4 regions of the Klebsiella sp. KE9456 genome follow, and region 3 is predicted to be linked to each of the others. Evidence: predicted binding sites of a transcription regulator. Region 3 holds the regulator's gene; each other region holds the start of a gene.

Region 1 (4,383 bases), on a different contig from region 3:
GAGTCGCCAGCGGCAGCCCGCCGGTCAGCCAGCGCCCTTCCCGCACGAAACGATCGCCCTGACACAACTGACGCGAACCGGCCAGCAGAAGCCCCATCGCCAGGTCGGCGACATCGTTGGTCAACACGCCAGAAGTAATAGAGACGGCGATCTGCCGGGTGCGGGTGAACTCCAAATCGACGGCATCGGTACCCACGCCGAAGATAGCAATCAACCCAACGTGCGGCAGCAGCTCCAGAACGCTGTTCTGAACGCCAACATCACCCCGGGTGACCACGACCGCAATATTCTCCCCCTGTTCGCGCAGAAAAGCGATCGGATCGTCCTGCTCATACAGGCGATACAATGGAAACTCGGCGGCCAGCTGCGCCTGTAGGGTATCGATAACGGGGGCCACTAAAAGGACGGCGCGGGTAATAGCATTATTCATCAGATCACCTGTTTGATATTTCAGTACGACGGTAGTCACTATCAAACGGATTTTCTATGTGGTTTTTTGCGATCTGCATCACGCTGAATCGTGTTAAAAATAGCTGTTACGCGCTCCGTGATCGCTAAGACAAAACCGGCCTGCAGCGGCATGACAGCGGAAAATACGTTAACGTTCCGCTAACACCGCGCCATTAACGGTCAGGCAGAGTTAAATCGTTTCCCCCATCGACAAGCGATAATGCAGATCGACTTTCTCAATCGTGGGCAGTCCTTTGATTTTCTTAATTAAAATTTCCGTTGCGACTTTACCCATTTCAAAGCGTGGCGTCAGTACGCTGGCAAGACGCGGGGAGACGATCTGCCCGATCTCCAGACCATGAAAACCGGCAATCGCCAGTTCCTGCGGCACATTGATACCGGAAGCCAGGCACTCCTGTAACACGCCAACGGCAAGATCGTCATTGGTACAAAGAATCGCATCCATATCTGCGTACATCTGACGAGCGAGGGTCATCATCCCGGTTCCTATCGACACCGACGACACTTTGTTCGGCGCGATACGTCCCTGCGGCAATCCAGCATTGGTCATCGCCTGACAGTAACCGGCATAGCGCTGCTCATCTCGCACGTCGGACATCGAACCAAAATAGATTACCCGCCGCTTACCGCTCGCCAGCAGCATATTGGTCATATCGAATCCGGCGTTGAAGTTATCAAAGCCGACATTAATGCGCCCGACGTTATCCGTCAGCCCCATCACCTCGGCCACGGGAATCTTTGCCGCATTGAGGTATTTATCCGCCCGCAACGTATGGACCGACTCGGTTAGCAGCAGGCCTTTGACGTTAAAGGCTAACACAGCGGCAATCTGCTCCTCTTCACGCTGACGGTCATAGTCGTAATTCACCACCAGCGTCTGATAACCGTGGGTAGCGGTGACCGACTCAATCCCGGCCAGCAGATCGGCAAAAATTTGATTATGAAAGGAGGGAATAAGCACGCCAATACGCGGAACGGCAACGCTAATCATCGCCGGATTATCAGGGTCCGGTTCGTAGCCGATTTCGGCAATAACGCTGGCGATACGCTCTGCCGTTTCCGGCTTGACCTTGTCCGGCGTACGTAAATAGCGGCTGACGGTCATCTTGGTTACGCCTGCCAGCGCTGCAATATCATTGAGCGTAATGCGTTGTACTTTCATTTATCGACCCGTCAAATACATCCACTGCATCAGGCCATTATGCCTGTCACTGGTTAAAAAGAGAATCTTACGGCTCCCGTGTTAACCTGCTGAGCTACGGTAATTTCCATCCCGCTTCACGTTTAGCGTAACCCCTTTTGGTAACACCGTTTTGAGTGATCTTCATCACAGTTTTACCCAACAAAAATCCGTGAGATAGAGCACAGGTTATTCCGGTTACGTTTTTTATCAAATCAGAATTACCGGGCGCAACATCATTTATATTCAGCCGTTAATCAGGACATCAAGATGAAAGATCTTTTCAGCTTACAAGGCAAACGTATTTTAATTACTGGCGCAGGACAAGGGATTGGCTTTGTCATGGCGCAGGGCCTTGCGCAATATGGTGCGGAAATTATTATTAACGATATTTCAGCATCGCGCGCTGATGATGCGGTAATGAAATTACGCGATGAAGGTGCTACCGCGCATGCTGCGGTATTTAATGTTACCGATGCCGATTCCGTAGAAAACGCGATTAATCAAATTGAAAATGAAACCGGCGCAATTGATGTCTTATTTAATAATGCCGGAATTCAGCGCCGTCATCCGTTTACCGAGTTTCCGGTACAGGAATGGAATGACGTTATTTCGGTAAACCAAACCGCCGTATTTCTCGTTTCCCAGGCCGTTGCTAAACGCATGATTAGCCGCCAGCAGGGAAAAATCGTCAATATCTGTTCGATGCAGAGCGAACTGGGACGCGACACGATCACCCCATATGCTGCGGCGAAAGGCGCGGTGAAGATGTTAACCCGCGGGATGTGCGTCGAGCTGGCGCGCTACAACATCCAGGTCAACGGTATCGCGCCGGGTTACTTTAAAACGGCGATGACAAAGGCGCTGGTTGACGATCAAGCCTTCACCGACTGGCTATGCAAACGTACCCCCGCCGCCCGCTGGGGTGACCCGCAGGAGCTGGTTGGCGCAGCGGTATTCTTATCATCCAAAGCCTCGGATTTCGTTAACGGTCACCTGCTGTTCGTCGATGGCGGCATGCTTGTCGCCGTCTGAACAAGGAGTTCACTCACTATGGCAGGGCAATGCATTATTTTAATGGGCGTCTCCGGGACCGGCAAAACCACCGTCGGTCAGGCCTTAGCCCAGGCGCTTGGCGCAAAATTTATCGATGGTGACGATCTGCATCCGCGGAAAAATATCGTCAAAATGGCCGCCAGCCAGCCGCTTGATGATGACGATCGCCAGCCGTGGCTGGAGCGCATCGGCGATGTGATTTTCAGCCTTGGACAGAAGAACGAGTCCGGCGTACTGGTGTGCTCAGCGCTGAAAAAGCGCTACCGCAACCAGCTGCGCGAGGGCAACCCCCATTTGCGCTTCCTGTGGCTGACCGGCGACTATGACTGCATTTTGCAGCGTATGCAGACGCGTAAGGGCCACTTTATGCCAGAGGCCTTGTTGCGCAGCCAGTTCGCCACCCTGGAGACGCCGGACGCCAGCGAAAGCGATGTTTTAGCCGTCGATATCACGCCCGATGTCCCGGACATCGTGGCGCATTCCATCACGCTACTCAACCATCATCAACGACAGGGGATCCCGGCATGATTATTGATACCTTAACCGCCGCCGCCAAAAATAACGTTTACCCACCGGTTATCCGCAAAGCGTTACAGGCGGTATTGCAGCAGGATCCACAGACACTGCCACCGGGGAAATACACCATTGATGGCGATAATCTGTTTTTTACCGTCGTTGAAGGCAGGACGAAACCGCTGGTGGAACAGCGCCCAGAATATCATCATCAGTACATAGATATTCATATTGTACTGAAAGGCGAGGAGATTATCGGTGCCGGTAATCAGGGTCTGGAGATCGTAGAAGATGGCCCGTTTAATACGACGCATGATATTGGGTTCTGTCAGAAAATCAGCAGCGAAACGCTGATTCATCTGTACCCCGAGGAACTGGCGATTCTGTTCCCCGGAGAGCTGCACCGGCCAATGTCCGCCATGGATACGGGCGCCCCGCTGCGCAAGATTATTGTCAAAATAGACCACGCCTTGCTTTAATGAATCGGCCTCGCAGCAATTCCAGCGAGCCCATAGATAGCGTTTAGATATCCTGCTCATCTATCAGTTGAGCATCCAGGCATAGGTTTCGGTCGTTCCACGCCTGTCGGTGCCCAAACGTATGGCGACACTTTACGCCTCATGATAATGCGCAGGATCTTGCCGCAACAAAAAAAGCGCCTCCGGCGTCGACCACCGGAGGCGCTTTTATCAACAAATTACCTTACTTTTTAATTTGCGCGTGCATTTCCTGTACCGATGTCACCTTCTCCATTGCGTTGGCATTCAGCGCCATCGTGGTGGCGAACCCGCCGTTCAGCGTAGTGTCATAGTGTACTTTGTACTGTAGCGCACTGCGGCGAATCAGCTTGGAGTCTTCAATCGCCTGACGACCTGCGGTGGTGTTGATAATGTAGGTGTATTCGCCATTCTTGATGCGATCCTGAATATGCGGACGACCTTCATGCACTTTGTTCACCAGACGCGGGTTGATACCGGCTTCGCCCAGCACAATCGCCGTGCCGTGAGTTGCATCCAGTTCAAAACCAAACTTCAGCAGTTTCGCCGCCAGATCCACCACGCGCTCTTTGTCGCCTTCGCGCACGGAGAGCAGCGCACGGCCCGATTTCTTCATCGTTGAGTTACTGCCCAGTTGCGCCTTAGCGAACGCCTCCGCGAAGGTGC
Region 2 (4,383 bases), on a different contig from region 3:
CCGTCGCCCGTTAATCACCTGACATTGAGGAAACAATCATGAACAGTGAAGTCATTTCACCAGACACGAACCGCATTGATATCAGTGACCTGAGGATTGATGGCGAACGTTTGTGGCAGTCATTAATGGATCTCGCACACATTGGCGCCACGCCCAAAGGCGGGGTCTGCCGTTTAACGCTGACTGACCTTGATCGCCAGGGGCGTGATTTAGTCGTCGGCTGGGGTAAAGCGGCCGGGCTGTCGGTCGAAATAGATCAAATCGGCAACGTCTTTATGCGCCGACCTGGCCAGAACAACACCCTGCCGCCGATTGTCGCGGGTAGCCATATCGACACCCAGCCAACCGGAGGAAAATTCGATGGCAATTTCGGCGTACTCTCGGCGCTGGAAGTTATCCGTACCCTTAACGATCGCAATATTGAAACGGAAGCGCCGATTGAGATGGTCTTCTGGACCAACGAAGAAGGATCGCGTTTTGTGCCGGTTATGATGGGGTCCGGGGTTTTCGCCGGCATCTTTCCGCTGGAGATGGCCTATGCGGCAACCGACACCGAAGGTAAATCGGTAAAAGATGAACTGTCCAATATTGGCTATGCGGGCGAGGTGGTCCCCGGCACCCACCCGATAGGCGCCTACTTTGAAGCGCATATTGAACAAGGCCCTATTCTTGAAGATCAGGATATCGCCATTGGCGTGGTACAGGCCGTACTGGGTATTCGCTGGTATGACTGCATCGTCACCGGGATGGAGTCCCATGCGGGCCCCACGCCGATGGCGCTGCGTAAAGATGCTTTGCAGGTCGCCACCCATATTATGCAGGAAGTCATCAATATTGCCGGGCAATTTTCTCCGCATGGACGGGGAACCGTCGGTATGGTGCAGGTGCATCCAAACAGCCGCAACGTGGTGCCCGGCAGCGTGAAATTCTCCATTGATTTTCGCAACATGACCGATGCCGACGTTGATAACATGGACGCGGCGTTAAAAGCGTACATTGCCGAAATCGCCCAGAAGAGCGGACTGAATGTGGAACTTAAACAGGTCTCACACTATCCTGCCGCCCCTTTCCACCCGGATTGCAAAGAAGCCGTACGGCGGGCTGCGCAAAAATTAGGTTACTCTGCGATGGATATCGTCTCCGGTGCAGGACATGATGCCGTGTATATGAGCATGCTCGCGCCGACCGGTATGATTTTCATTCCCTGCAAAGATGGCATCAGCCACAATGAGACGGAGTACTCATCACCGGAACAGGTTGCGGCTGGCGCAAACGTACTGTTACACGCGATGCTGGAAAAAGCCGGGGTAGTCTCGCGGGAGTAATCGCCCTGCTTATAAACGCCGATGGCTGGCGACCGCATAGTGCGGGTCAGTTAAGCGAGCCATCGGTTTTTTCGCCAGCGTGAATCACTTTTTTAACGTGGTTTTGACGAAAGTGGCGCCCTTTTCGTTCGCCCCCATGCCCGGCATTGCGCTGAAAACCTGCCGCTGCGCGGTCAGGTCGGATTTCCTTCTGACGACTTTCACAACAACACAGCGCGGGCAAATGACGCTTTAGCCAGGCCACTACCGGATCCGTCGAGATTCAGGATTTAAACCGCGCAATAGGCTCCGGCGTGATGCCAAACTCAACTTTTAATTGCTGTTTGCTTTTCATCACCATCTGCCCGTTCGTATCAATGGTCATATGTTGCGCATCAACGTTATGCCGGGCCTGCCACAACATCACCAGTTGCAGGCTGTTTTCTTTCTGCTCCGGGGTTAACGCCACCCCATCGGGCCATTTTCCCAGTTCCACCGCCGTCGCCAGGCGCTGATAAACTTCCGGCGTCATACTGCTGATAATTTGTTCGATATCCATTTGTCGCGCCTTAAGATTGGAATAATTAGCTGAATCGTTTTTTCAACCCTTGATTTGCTCACCATTTTCATCGTTAGTGAAGCTCAGGGAAGCGGAATTAACACAAAAACGTTCACCGGTGGGCTGTGGGCCATCCGGGAAAACATGACCAAGATGCGCATCGCAGTTTCCGCAGCGAATTTCCGTGCGTTGCATACCGTGAGAGTCATCATTCAGGTAGCGGATCGCATCCTCACTTACCGGCTCATAAAAGCTCGGCCAGCCACAGCCCGAATCATACTTACTCTGGGAGTGAAACAGCGCGGCATCGCACACCAGACAATGGTAGACGCCATCTCGTTTGTTGTGGAGGAGCCGCCCGGTGAACGGCGGTTCAGTACCGTGATTCTGCGTCACGTAAAACTGCATCTCGGTCAGGTTTTTTTTAAGCGCATCCGCGGTGGGTTTATTCGACATTGGCTTGCTTCTCGCTCTTGCTTTTCGCTATGTAAGAACACCTTCTTTACGCCGATTCTAACAAAATATTAACAATGAAATGTAGACTTTTGTTCTAAACTTAGGCAATGCCATAAGGCAGGCAGATAATTGTGACGCACATCACAACTTTATCTTAATCGCCCTTTAAAATTCCGCGCGCTGCCCCCATATGGAATCGAGCTCAAAGGGAAAGTGAGGCAAATCAATCGCGCAGAGGCCGGCTTAGTATTGATTTGTCGCAATGATTGACACGATTCCGCTTGACGCTGCGTAAGGTTTTTGTAATTTTACAGGCAACCTTTTATTCACTAACAAATAGCTGGTGGAATATATGACTATCAAAGTAGGTATCAACGGTTTTGGCCGTATCGGTCGCATTGTTTTCCGTGCTGCTCAGAAACGTTCTGACATTGAGATCGTTGCAATCAACGATCTGTTAGACGCTGACTACATGGCTTACATGCTGAAGTATGACTCCACTCACGGCCGTTTCGACGGTACCGTTGAAGTGAAAGACGGTCATCTGATCGTTAACGGTAAAAAAATCCGTGTTACCGCTGAACGTGATCCGGCTAACCTGAAGTGGGACGAAGTTGGTGTTGACGTCGTTGCTGAAGCAACCGGTATCTTCCTGACTGACGAAACCGCGCGTAAGCACATCACTGCTGGCGCGAAAAAAGTCGTTCTGACTGGCCCGTCCAAAGACAATACGCCGATGTTTGTTCGCGGTGCTAACTTCGACAAATACGCAGGCCAGGACATCGTTTCCAACGCCTCCTGCACCACCAACTGCCTGGCGCCGCTGGCAAAAGTCATCAACGACAACTTCGGCATCATCGAAGGCCTGATGACAACCGTTCACGCGACCACCGCAACTCAGAAAACCGTTGACGGCCCGTCTCACAAAGACTGGCGTGGCGGCCGTGGCGCGGCTCAGAACATCATCCCGTCCTCTACCGGCGCAGCTAAAGCGGTAGGTAAAGTCCTGCCGGAACTGAACGGCAAACTGACCGGTATGGCGTTCCGCGTTCCGACTCCGAACGTATCCGTTGTTGACCTGACCGTTCGCCTGGAAAAAGCGGCTTCTTACGAAGACATCAAGAAAGCGATCAAAGCTGCCTCCGAAGGCCCGATGAAAGGCGTTCTGGGCTACACTGAAGACGACGTTGTTTCCACCGATTTCAACGGTGAAGTTTGCACTTCCGTGTTCGATGCTAAAGCAGGCATCGCGCTGAACGACAACTTCGTTAAGCTGGTTTCCTGGTACGATAACGAAACCGGTTACTCCAACAAGGTTCTGGATCTGATTGCCCACATCTCCAAATAAGCTGAGATGAGAAAGTAATCTGTAAGAGCGACTTCGGTCGCTCTTTTTTTTGATCTGAAGAGCTATCCGTCATGCTTCAGGTAGCAGGTATAATATCGCCTGCGTTCACTCATCCGGATCACTGACTAATGTAAGCTCATCGGGCGTAATCAGGGACATCCAGCTTCCTGATCGCAGGCAATCCACGGTTGGACAAATCGGGTACTGACGAAATTTGCCCTTCACTCGCCGCAGGATTCACCTGTGACTTTGCCCTCAGGGCCAGCTAAGCGCTGCGCAAAACGGTTACGCGTTTTGTCCAGTTCCCGCATGATTTAAGATAAAAAGGATTGTGTAATGATTAATAAAATTTTTGCTCTCCCGGTTATCGAACAGCTTACCCCCGTTCTCTCTCGTCGCCAGCTTGACGACCTGGAGCTGATCGTTATTGACCATCCGCAGGTCAAGGCATCTGTTGCTTATCAGGGGGCTCATCTGCTCTCGTGGAAACCTGCCGGAGAAGAAGACGTGCTGTGGCTCAGCGACAACACGCCGTTTAAACATGGCGTTGCCCTGCGCGGCGGTATTCCTGTTTGCTGGCCATGGTTTGGCCCTGCCCGGCAGCCGTCCCATGGCTTTGCGCGTATCCTGCCGTGGACGCTTAAAGGCCACGATGAAGATGAACACGGCGTGATGCTGACGTTTGCTCTGCACAGCAGCGATGAAACCCGGAAATA
Region 3 (4,383 bases):
TTCGTCGGCGGTACGCTGCGTAAGCCAGAGATGTGGCTGGAAAAACGGATTCCGGCCTGGCTAACCCGCTGGTTAGGAGGGAAAATATGATTATTCCCTGGCAGGATCTCGATCCCGAAACGCTGGATAATCTGATTGAAAGCTTTGTATTACGCGAAGGCACCGATTATGGTGAGCATGAACGTTCGCTGACAGATAAAGTCTCTGATGTTAAACAACAGCTAAAAAGCGGAGAAGCCGTGCTGGTGTGGTCAGAACTGCACGAGACGGTCAACATCATGCCCCGCAAGCAGTTTCACGGCTAAAGCGGCGCACACTATCGTTTACCCTGGGAGTTGTTATGTCTGCCAAACATCCGGTGATTGCCGTCACGGGCTCCAGCGGCGCGGGAACCACAACCACCAGCCTCGCCTTTCGCAAAATCTTCGCGCAGTTAAACCTGCACGCCGCTGAAGTGGAAGGCGACAGCTTTCACCGCTATACCCGCCCGGAAATGGACATGGCGATCCGCAAGGCGCGGGATCAGGGCAAGCATATCAGTTACTTTGGCCCTGAAGCGAACGACTTCGGCCTGCTGAAACAGACTTTCGTTGAATACGGGCAGAGCGGCAAAGGTCAGTCGCGCAAGTATTTACATACCTATGATGAAGCCGTACCGTGGAACCAGGTGCCGGGGACCTTCACCCCCTGGCAACCACTCCCCGAACCCACTGACGTACTGTTTTATGAAGGGCTGCATGGCGGCGTCGTTACGCCGCAGCATGATGTCGCGAGCCATGTCGACCTGCTGGTCGGCGTCGTGCCCATCGTCAATCTGGAGTGGATCCAGAAGCTTATCCGCGACACCAGCGAACGCGGGCACTCCCGTGAGGCGGTAATGGATTCCGTCGTTCGCTCAATGGAGGATTACATCAATTTCATCACCCCGCAGTTTTCGCGTACCCATCTCAACTTCCAGCGCGTTCCCACGGTGGATACCTCCAATCCCTTTGCGGCCAAAGCCATTCCTTCACTGGATGAGAGCTTTGTCGTTATCCATTTCCGTAATCTGAGAAACATCGATTTCCCCTGGCTTCTGGCCATGCTTCAGGGCTCGTTTATCTCACATATGAACACTCTGGTTGTACCGGGAGGCAAAATGGGACTGGCGATGGAGCTGATCATGACGCCGCTGGTCGAGCGGCTGATGGAAGGCAGGAAAATCAGTTAACGAATGACTCCCCCCGGTAGCGCGAACGTCTGCCGGGGTCTTGTTGGCTTACTCTTCGATCACTTCATAAGAGTGGGTAATATTTACCGCTTTCTCCAGCATCAGCGCCACCGAGCAATATTTTTCCGCTGACAGGTCAACAGCACGAGAAACGGCAGCCTCTTTCAGCGCCTTACCGGTCACGATAAAATGCAGATTAATATGGGTAAACAGACGCGGCGCCTCTTCCCGACGTTCCGAGGTCAGCTTGACTTCACAGTTGGTGACGTTATGGCGCCCCTTCTGTAAAATGGAGACGACGTCAATCGCGCTGCATCCGCCCGCCGCCATCAGCACCATTTCCATCGGGCTGGGGGCTTTATCACCGGAATTCCCGTCCATCAGAATCTGGTGACCAGAAGCCGACTCTCCAATGAAGGTTAACCCTTCAACCCACTTCACTCGCGCTTGCATAAATTGAACTCCAGAGCTGTAATTTTCCTGACAGATTACGCGCACATAACAATTCTGGCAACGGAAGGCGACCTGGGTCATGCTGAAGCGAGACACCAGGAGACATGCAGCGAAAGCTATGCTAAAACAGTCTGGATGCTACAGTAATACATTGATGTACTGCATGTATGCAGAGGAGTTCACATTACAGGCTGCGGAAAAATTCCAGCCAGATTCCCAGGTACAGGGATTTAATACGATTGCATGCCCGGATGCCGTGTAGTGTCGGCACCCGGAGATAGCTGATAACAGAGGATAACCGCGCATGGTGCTTGGCAAACCGCAAACAGACCCTACCCTCGAATGGTTCTTGTCTCATTGCCACATTCATAAGTACCCCTCAAAGAGCACGCTGATCCACCAGGGTGAGAAAGCAGAAACGCTGTACTACATCGTTAAAGGCTCAGTGGCTGTACTCATCAAGGATGAAGAAGGCAAAGAGATGATCCTCTCTTACCTCAACCAGGGCGATTTCATCGGTGAATTAGGCTTGTTTGAAGAAGGTCAGGAACGTAGCGCCTGGGTACGTGCTAAAACCGCATGTGAAGTGGCTGAAATCTCCTACAAAAAATTCCGTCAGTTGATCCAGGTAAACCCGGATATCCTGATGCGTCTCTCTTCGCAAATGGCGCGTCGCCTGCAGGTTACGTCTGAGAAAGTGGGTAACCTTGCCTTCCTCGACGTTACCGGTCGCATCGCTCAGACGCTGCTGAATCTGGCAAAACAGCCGGATGCAATGACCCACCCCGACGGTATGCAAATTAAAATTACCCGTCAGGAAATTGGTCAGATCGTCGGCTGCTCCCGCGAAACCGTTGGCCGGATACTGAAAATGCTGGAAGATCAAAACCTGATCTCCGCGCACGGTAAAACTATCGTCGTCTACGGTACCCGTTAAGTCGGTAAAACGGCGTATTGTCTGACAATACGCCGTTTTTGTTTCCTCCCCATGTGGCGCAGGCTGATTTATCACCCGGAAGTCAACTATGCACTGCGGCAAACGCTGGTGTTATGTCTGCCAGTTGCAACGGGACTTCTTCTTGGTCATTTACAGCAGGGACTCCTGTTTTCCCTCGTTCCTGCCTGCTGCAATATTGCCGGTCTGGATACACCGCATAAACGCTTCTTTAAGCGCCTGATCATTGGCGGCTGCTTGTTCGCTGGCAGTAGCCTGATTGTCCAGCTCCTTCTGCAGCGGGAAATTCCTTTACCACTAATCCTGACCGGGCTGACCCTGATTCTCGGCGTTACTGCCGAAATCAGTTCGCTTCATGCGAGATTGTTACCCGCCTCGCTTATCGCCGCCAGTTTTACTCTGAGCCTTGCAGGCAATATGCCGATCCAGGAACCGTTGCTAATCTATGCACTCGGCACCCTATGGTATGGAATTTTTAACTGGTTCTGGTTTTGGCTGTGGCGCGAACAGCCGCTGCGCGAATCTCTGAGCCTGCTCTATCGGGAGCTGGCCAGTTATTGTGAAGCCAAATACAGCCTGCTGACCCAGCATACCGATCCGGCCACCTCGTTGCCGCCCCTGCTCAACCGCCAACAAAAAGTGGTCGATCTGATTACCCAGTGCTACCAGCAGATGCATATGCTGGCGGCCAACCAGCACAGCGATCATAAACGCCTGCTGCGCGCTTTCCAGGTTGGTCTGGATCTCCAGGAGCACATCTCCGTCAGCCTGCACCAACCGGAAGAGGTGCAGAAACTGGTGGAGCGCAGCCACGCAGAAGCGGTAATTCGCTGGAACGCGCAAACCATCGCCGCTCGACTGCGCGAACTGGCGGATGATCTGCTTTACCATCGCTATCCTCAGCGCTTTCAGATGGATAAACAGATCGGCGCTCTGGAAAAGATCGCCTGGCAGCATCCGGATAACCCGGTCGGCCAGTTTTGCGCCTGGCATTTCAGTCGCATTGCCCGGGTTTTACGCACCCAGCGCCCTCTGTACTCCCGAAATCTGATGGCGGATAAAACCCGCCGCCTGCCGCTGCTACCGGCGTTGAAAAGCTATCTGTCGCTTAAATCACCGGCGTTACGTAACGCGGCGCGCATCAGCGTAATGCTGAGTGTCGCCAGCCTGATGGGCAGCGCGTTGCATTTACCAAAACCCTACTGGATTTTGATGACCGTGCTCTTCGTGACGCAAAACGGCTACAGCGCAACACGGGTGCGGATCGTCCACCGGGCTGCCGGGACATTTGCCGGATTAGTCATCGCCGGACTGACGCTGCATTTTCACGTCCCGGAAGGTTATACGCTAACCGCCATGCTCTTCATCACGCTATTAAGCTACCTGATTATTCGTAAGAATTACGGCTGGGCGATGGTCGGGTTTACCGTTACGGCGGTATATACCCTGCAACTGCTCACCCTGAACGGCGAACAGATTATTGTTGCCAGGCTGGTTGATACGCTGATTGGCTGCCTGATTGCCTTCGGCGGAATGCTCTGGTTATGGCCGCAGTGGCAGAGCGGCCTGCTACGCAAAAACGCCCACGATGCGCTGGAAGCCGATCAGGGAGCCATCCGGCTTATTCTTAGCGACGATCATCAGGCCCCTGCGCTGGCCTATCAGCGAATGCGCGTCAATCAGGCCCATAATGCGCTGTTTAACTCACTGAATCAGGCGATGCTGGAACCTGGTTTTAACACACACTATCTGGAAGATATGAAGC
Region 4 (4,383 bases), on a different contig from region 3:
CCGTTATTATTCACTCCAGACGCACCCACGATAAGCTGGCGATGCTGTTGAAAAAACATGCTTTACCGCGAACCGGCGTGGTACATGGTTTTTCCGGTAGCCTGCAGCAGGCGGAGCGCTTTGTACAGTTGGGCTATAAAATTGGCGTAGGTGGGACGATTACCTATCCACGCGCCAGTAAGACCCGCGATGTGATGGCCAGGTTGCCGCTTTCGGCGCTGCTGCTGGAGACCGATGCGCCGGATATGCCATTGAATGGCTTTCAGGGACAGCCGAACAGCCCTGAACAGGTGGCTCGCGTTTTCGCCAGCCTGTGCGAGCTTCGACGGGAACCTGCGGAAGTGATCGCCCATGCCATAATGTGTAATACCAAAGACGTTTTTGCCCTCCTGTGACGATCTGTTAAGTGACGGATATCTCATTATTGCCTTTTTATATCATCGATTTGCTTAAAATATGTGAGCTGAAATGAGAATGATGATTTCATACCGTTATAATCGCGTGGCTTTTAGGTCGAACTATTAATACACAGGTATTCTGTATGCAAATTCTCATGGGACTTTTTGGCATGGTGGTGCTGTTAGCTATCGCTGTGCTTCTCTCCAGCAATCGAAAGGCCATCAATCTGCGTACCGTCCTCGGCGCCTGGATTATCCAGGTGGGGATCGGTGCACTGGTTCTTTATGTACCGGCGGGTCGCACGGCGCTGTTGGCCATGTCGAACGGTGTTGCCAACGTGATTGCTTATGGCAATGAGGGGATCAGCTTTATTTTCGGTGGGCTGGTTTCCGATAAGATGTTTGAGGTTTTCGGCGGCGGTGGATTTGTTTTCGCTCTCCGCGTACTGCCGGTGATTGTCTTCTTTTCTTCGTTGATCGCGGTACTCTACTACCTCGGCATTATGCAGTTTATTATTCGCATTCTTGGCGGGGCGCTGCGCGCGGTGCTGAAAACTTCGCGCACGGAGTCGCTCTCAGCCACGGCGAATATCTTTGTTGGTCAAACAGAAGCGCCGCTGGTGGTGCGTCCTTATATTGCGACGATGACGCGCTCGGAACTGTTTGCGGTGATGTGCGGCGGCCTGGCGTCTGTTGCCGGGTCGGTTCTTGCCGGCTATGCGCAGATGGGTGTGCCGCTGGAATACCTGATTGCCGCTTCGTTTATGGCGGCGCCTGGCGGCCTGCTGTTCGCGAAGATTATTGTACCGGAAACCGAGAAACCGCAGGACAGTCCGGCGATGGGGAAAAATGACGCCGACCCAGAGGCTCCGGCGAATGTGCTGGATGCCGCCGCCTCCGGCGCGGCTTCCGGGATGCAGTTAGCGCTTAACGTTGGCGCGATGCTGTTGGCGTTTATCGCCCTGATCGCGCTGGTGAACGGTATTCTTTCCGGCGTTGGCGGCTGGTTTAACTATCCCGATCTCTCTTTGCAATTGATCCTCGGTTGGGTTTTCTCGCCGCTGGCGTGGGTGGTTGGCGTACCGTGGAGTGAGGCTACCGTTGCCGGTTCTTTTATCGGCCAGAAGCTGATCATCAATGAATTTGTCGCTTATATGAATTTTGGTGAATATCTGAAAGCTGATGCTGACGTTGCCGCCGCAGGTTTACAGGTGATTTCCACGCATACCAAGGCTATCATCTCTTTTGCGCTTTGCGGCTTTGCTAACCTGTCATCCATTGCGATTCTGATCGGTGGGTTAGGAGGAATGGCGCCTAACCGTCGTCAGGATATTGCCCAGTTGGGTATCCGCGCCGTTGCGGCAGGTACGCTCTCTAACCTGATGAGCGCCACAATCGCGGGTGTATTCCTCGCGTTATAACTCACGCTTAACGATAAAACAGGCCAGCGGCAACACCGCTGCTGGCACTCGCCTTCTGATTGTTAAAATTCCCTCATTTCCGCAATAAAATAAATTTATTATTTATCAATAAATAATAAGGATTCTCTGTCGTTTTGGGTAAATATTGCACACAGACAGCACGTTTTAATATGGTGTTATGTTATTATTGTCACATTTGCGATCTGGCAGAAGAGGGGATGATGCGTACGCACCGGTTGACCCTGAACGCCTGGGTTCGGGTTTTTGTGTGAGTAATATCACATTTAATTAATGCAAATTAGCAATTGTCTTTCATTAATTGTGATACGTATCGAAGTGTGAGTGCGAGGTGATGTTACAATAGTAACAGTCTCGCAAAGTGAATAAACGTTAAACCGGCAATACGCCGTCGGAGTATAAAATGACTGATTTAGCTGCAAGCAGCCTGCGGGCGCTGAAACTGATGGACCTGACTACCCTGAATGACGATGACACCAATGAAAAAGTGATCGCGCTGTGCCATCAGGCAAAAACCCCGGTTGGAAATACTGCTGCAATCTGCATTTACCCGCGTTTTATCCCTGTTGCCCGTAAGGCCCTGAAAGAGCAAGGCACGCCGGAGATCCGCATTGCGACCGTCACCAACTTCCCGCACGGTAATGATGACATCGACATCGCGCTGGCGGAAACCCGCGCAGCCATCGCGTACGGCGCGGACGAAGTTGACGTGGTATTCCCGTACCGTGCGCTGATCGAAGGTCGACAGCAGGTGGGCTTCGATCTGGTGAAAGCCTGTAAAGAGGCCTGTGCATCGGCAAATGTGCTGCTGAAAGTGATCATCGAAACCGGTGAGCTGAAAGAAGAAGCGTTAATCCGTAAAGCGTCTGAAATTGCTATCACAGCCGGTGCGGATTTCATCAAAACCTCTACCGGTAAAGTCCCGGTTAACGCAACGCCGGAAAGCGCACGCATCATGCTGGAAGTAATCCGCGATATGGGCGTTTCCAGAACCGTTGGTTTCAAACCGGCTGGCGGCGTGCGTACCGCTGAAGATGCGCAGCAGTTCCTGGCCATTGCTGACGAACTGTTTGGCGCTGACTGGGCGGATTCCCGTCACTACCGTTTCGGCGCATCCAGCCTGCTGGCAAGCCTGCTGAAAGCGCTGGGCCACGGGGATGGCAAGAGCGCAAGCAGCTACTAAGCCTTATATTGCCGGAGTTGTAGTGACGTAGGCCAGATAAGGCGCAGCCACCATCCGGCATCAATACGACTGCCGGGTGGCGCGTTGCTTACCCGGCCTACAATGGCCTTCTACTCTTTTCCCCTGGGGGTTACCGTGTTTCTCGCACAAGAAATTATTCGTAAAAAACGTGATGGTCATCCGTTAAGTGACGAAGAGATCCGCTTCTTTATCAATGGTATTCGTGATAACACCATCTCTGAGGGGCAGATTGCCGCGCTGGCGATGACCATTTTCTTCCACGATATGTCGATGCCTGAGCGTGTGTCGCTGACCATGGCGATGCGAGATTCAGGAACCGTTCTGGACTGGAAGAGTCTCAACCTTAACGGCCCCATTGTTGACAAACACTCCACAGGCGGCGTGGGTGATGTGACTTCGCTGATGCTTGGCCCTATGGTGGCGGCCTGCGGCGGCTACATTCCGATGATCTCCGGGCGCGGCCTCGGTCATACCGGTGGTACGCTCGACAAACTGGAAGCGATCCCGGGATTTGATATTTTCCCGGACGACAACCGTTTCCGCGAAATCATTAAAGACGTGGGTGTGGCGATTATTGGGCAGACCAGTTCGCTCGCACCGGCGGATAAACGTTTTTACGCCACCCGCGACATTACCGCGACGGTGGACTCCATCCCGCTGATCACCGCTTCAATCCTCGCGAAAAAACTGGCGGAAGGGCTGGATGCGCTGGTGATGGACGTGAAAGTGGGCAGCGGCGCCTTTATGCCGACCTACGAACTTTCTGCCGCACTGGCTGAAGCCATCGTTGGCGTTTCCAACGGTGCAGGCGTGCGCACAACGGCGCTGCTCACCGACATGAACCAGGTGCTGGCCTCCAGCGCCGGTAACGCCGTCGAAGTGCGCGAAGCGGTGCAGTTCCTGACAGGTGAATACCGCAACCCGCGTCTGTTCGACGTCACGATGGCGCTGTGTGCGGAGATGCTGATCTCCGGCAAGCTGGCGAAAGATGACGCCGATGCGCGAGTGAAACTACAGGCGGTGCTGGATAACGGCAAAGCGGCGGAAATCTTTGGTCGCATGGTAGCGGCACAGAAAGGGCCGAGCGATTTCGTGGAAAACTACGCGAAATACCTGCCGACGGCGATGCTCAGCAAAGCCGTCTATGCCGATACGGAAGGTTTTGTCTCCGCGATGGACACTCGCGCATTGGGCATGGCGGTGGTCTCAATGGGCGGCGGTCGTCGCCAGGCGTCGGACACCATTGATTACAGCGTCGGCTTTACCGATATGGCGCGTCTGGGGGACAGCGTTGACGGGCAGCGTCCGTTGGCTGTTATCCACGCCAAAGACGAAGCCAGCT

Evidence for each region. The regulator CRP, encoded in region 3, controls carbon source genes, mostly activating them, when cyclic AMP is high. The targets are predictions, from matches to a motif close to ATGTGANNNNNNTCACAT.
Region 1: the regulator CRP is predicted to act here: its motif matches at 1,787-1,804, upstream of idnO (gluconate 5-dehydrogenase).
Region 2: the regulator CRP is predicted to act here: its motif matches at 2,449-2,466, upstream of msrB (peptide-methionine (R)-S-oxide reductase MsrB).
Region 4: the regulator CRP is predicted to act here: its motif matches at 2,086-2,103, upstream of deoC (deoxyribose-phosphate aldolase).

Annotation. Positions count from the first base shown of each region.
Region 1 is NZ_JBDYQK010000002.1:142,613-146,995, reverse strand. Features, by position in the region: gene ABK821_RS02935 (2-hydroxyacid dehydrogenase) at 1-430, opposite strand, end outside; gene ABK821_RS02930 (LacI family DNA-binding transcriptional regulator) at 641-1,633, opposite strand; gene idnO (gluconate 5-dehydrogenase) at 1,922-2,686, shown strand; gene ABK821_RS02920 (gluconokinase) at 2,705-3,235, shown strand; gene ABK821_RS02915 (YhcH/YjgK/YiaL family protein) at 3,232-3,699, shown strand; gene carB (carbamoyl-phosphate synthase large subunit) at 3,923-4,383, opposite strand, start outside.
Region 2 is NZ_JBDYQK010000015.1:12,251-16,633, reverse strand. Features, by position in the region: gene hydA (dihydropyrimidinase) at 1-14, shown strand, start outside; gene ABK821_RS15890 (Zn-dependent hydrolase) at 39-1,325, shown strand; gene ABK821_RS15885 (YeaC family protein) at 1,588-1,863, opposite strand; gene msrB (peptide-methionine (R)-S-oxide reductase MsrB) at 1,906-2,319, opposite strand; gene gapA (glyceraldehyde-3-phosphate dehydrogenase) at 2,672-3,667, shown strand; gene ABK821_RS15870 (D-hexose-6-phosphate mutarotase) at 4,004-4,383, shown strand, end outside.
Region 3 is NZ_JBDYQK010000027.1:13,182-17,564, forward strand. Features, by position in the region: gene ABK821_RS21730 (hydrolase) at 1-90, shown strand, start outside; gene ABK821_RS21735 (YheU family protein) at 87-305, shown strand; gene ABK821_RS21740 (phosphoribulokinase) at 341-1,210, shown strand; gene ABK821_RS21745 (OsmC family protein) at 1,259-1,663, opposite strand; gene crp (cAMP-activated global transcriptional regulator CRP) at 1,968-2,600, shown strand; gene ABK821_RS21755 (YccS/YhfK family putative transporter) at 2,652-4,383, shown strand, end outside.
Region 4 is NZ_JBDYQK010000002.1:73,772-78,154, forward strand. Features, by position in the region: gene ABK821_RS02615 (TatD family hydrolase) at 1-395, shown strand, start outside; gene ABK821_RS02620 (NupC/NupG family nucleoside CNT transporter) at 542-1,819, shown strand; gene deoC (deoxyribose-phosphate aldolase) at 2,241-3,020, shown strand; gene deoA (thymidine phosphorylase) at 3,156-4,383, shown strand, end outside.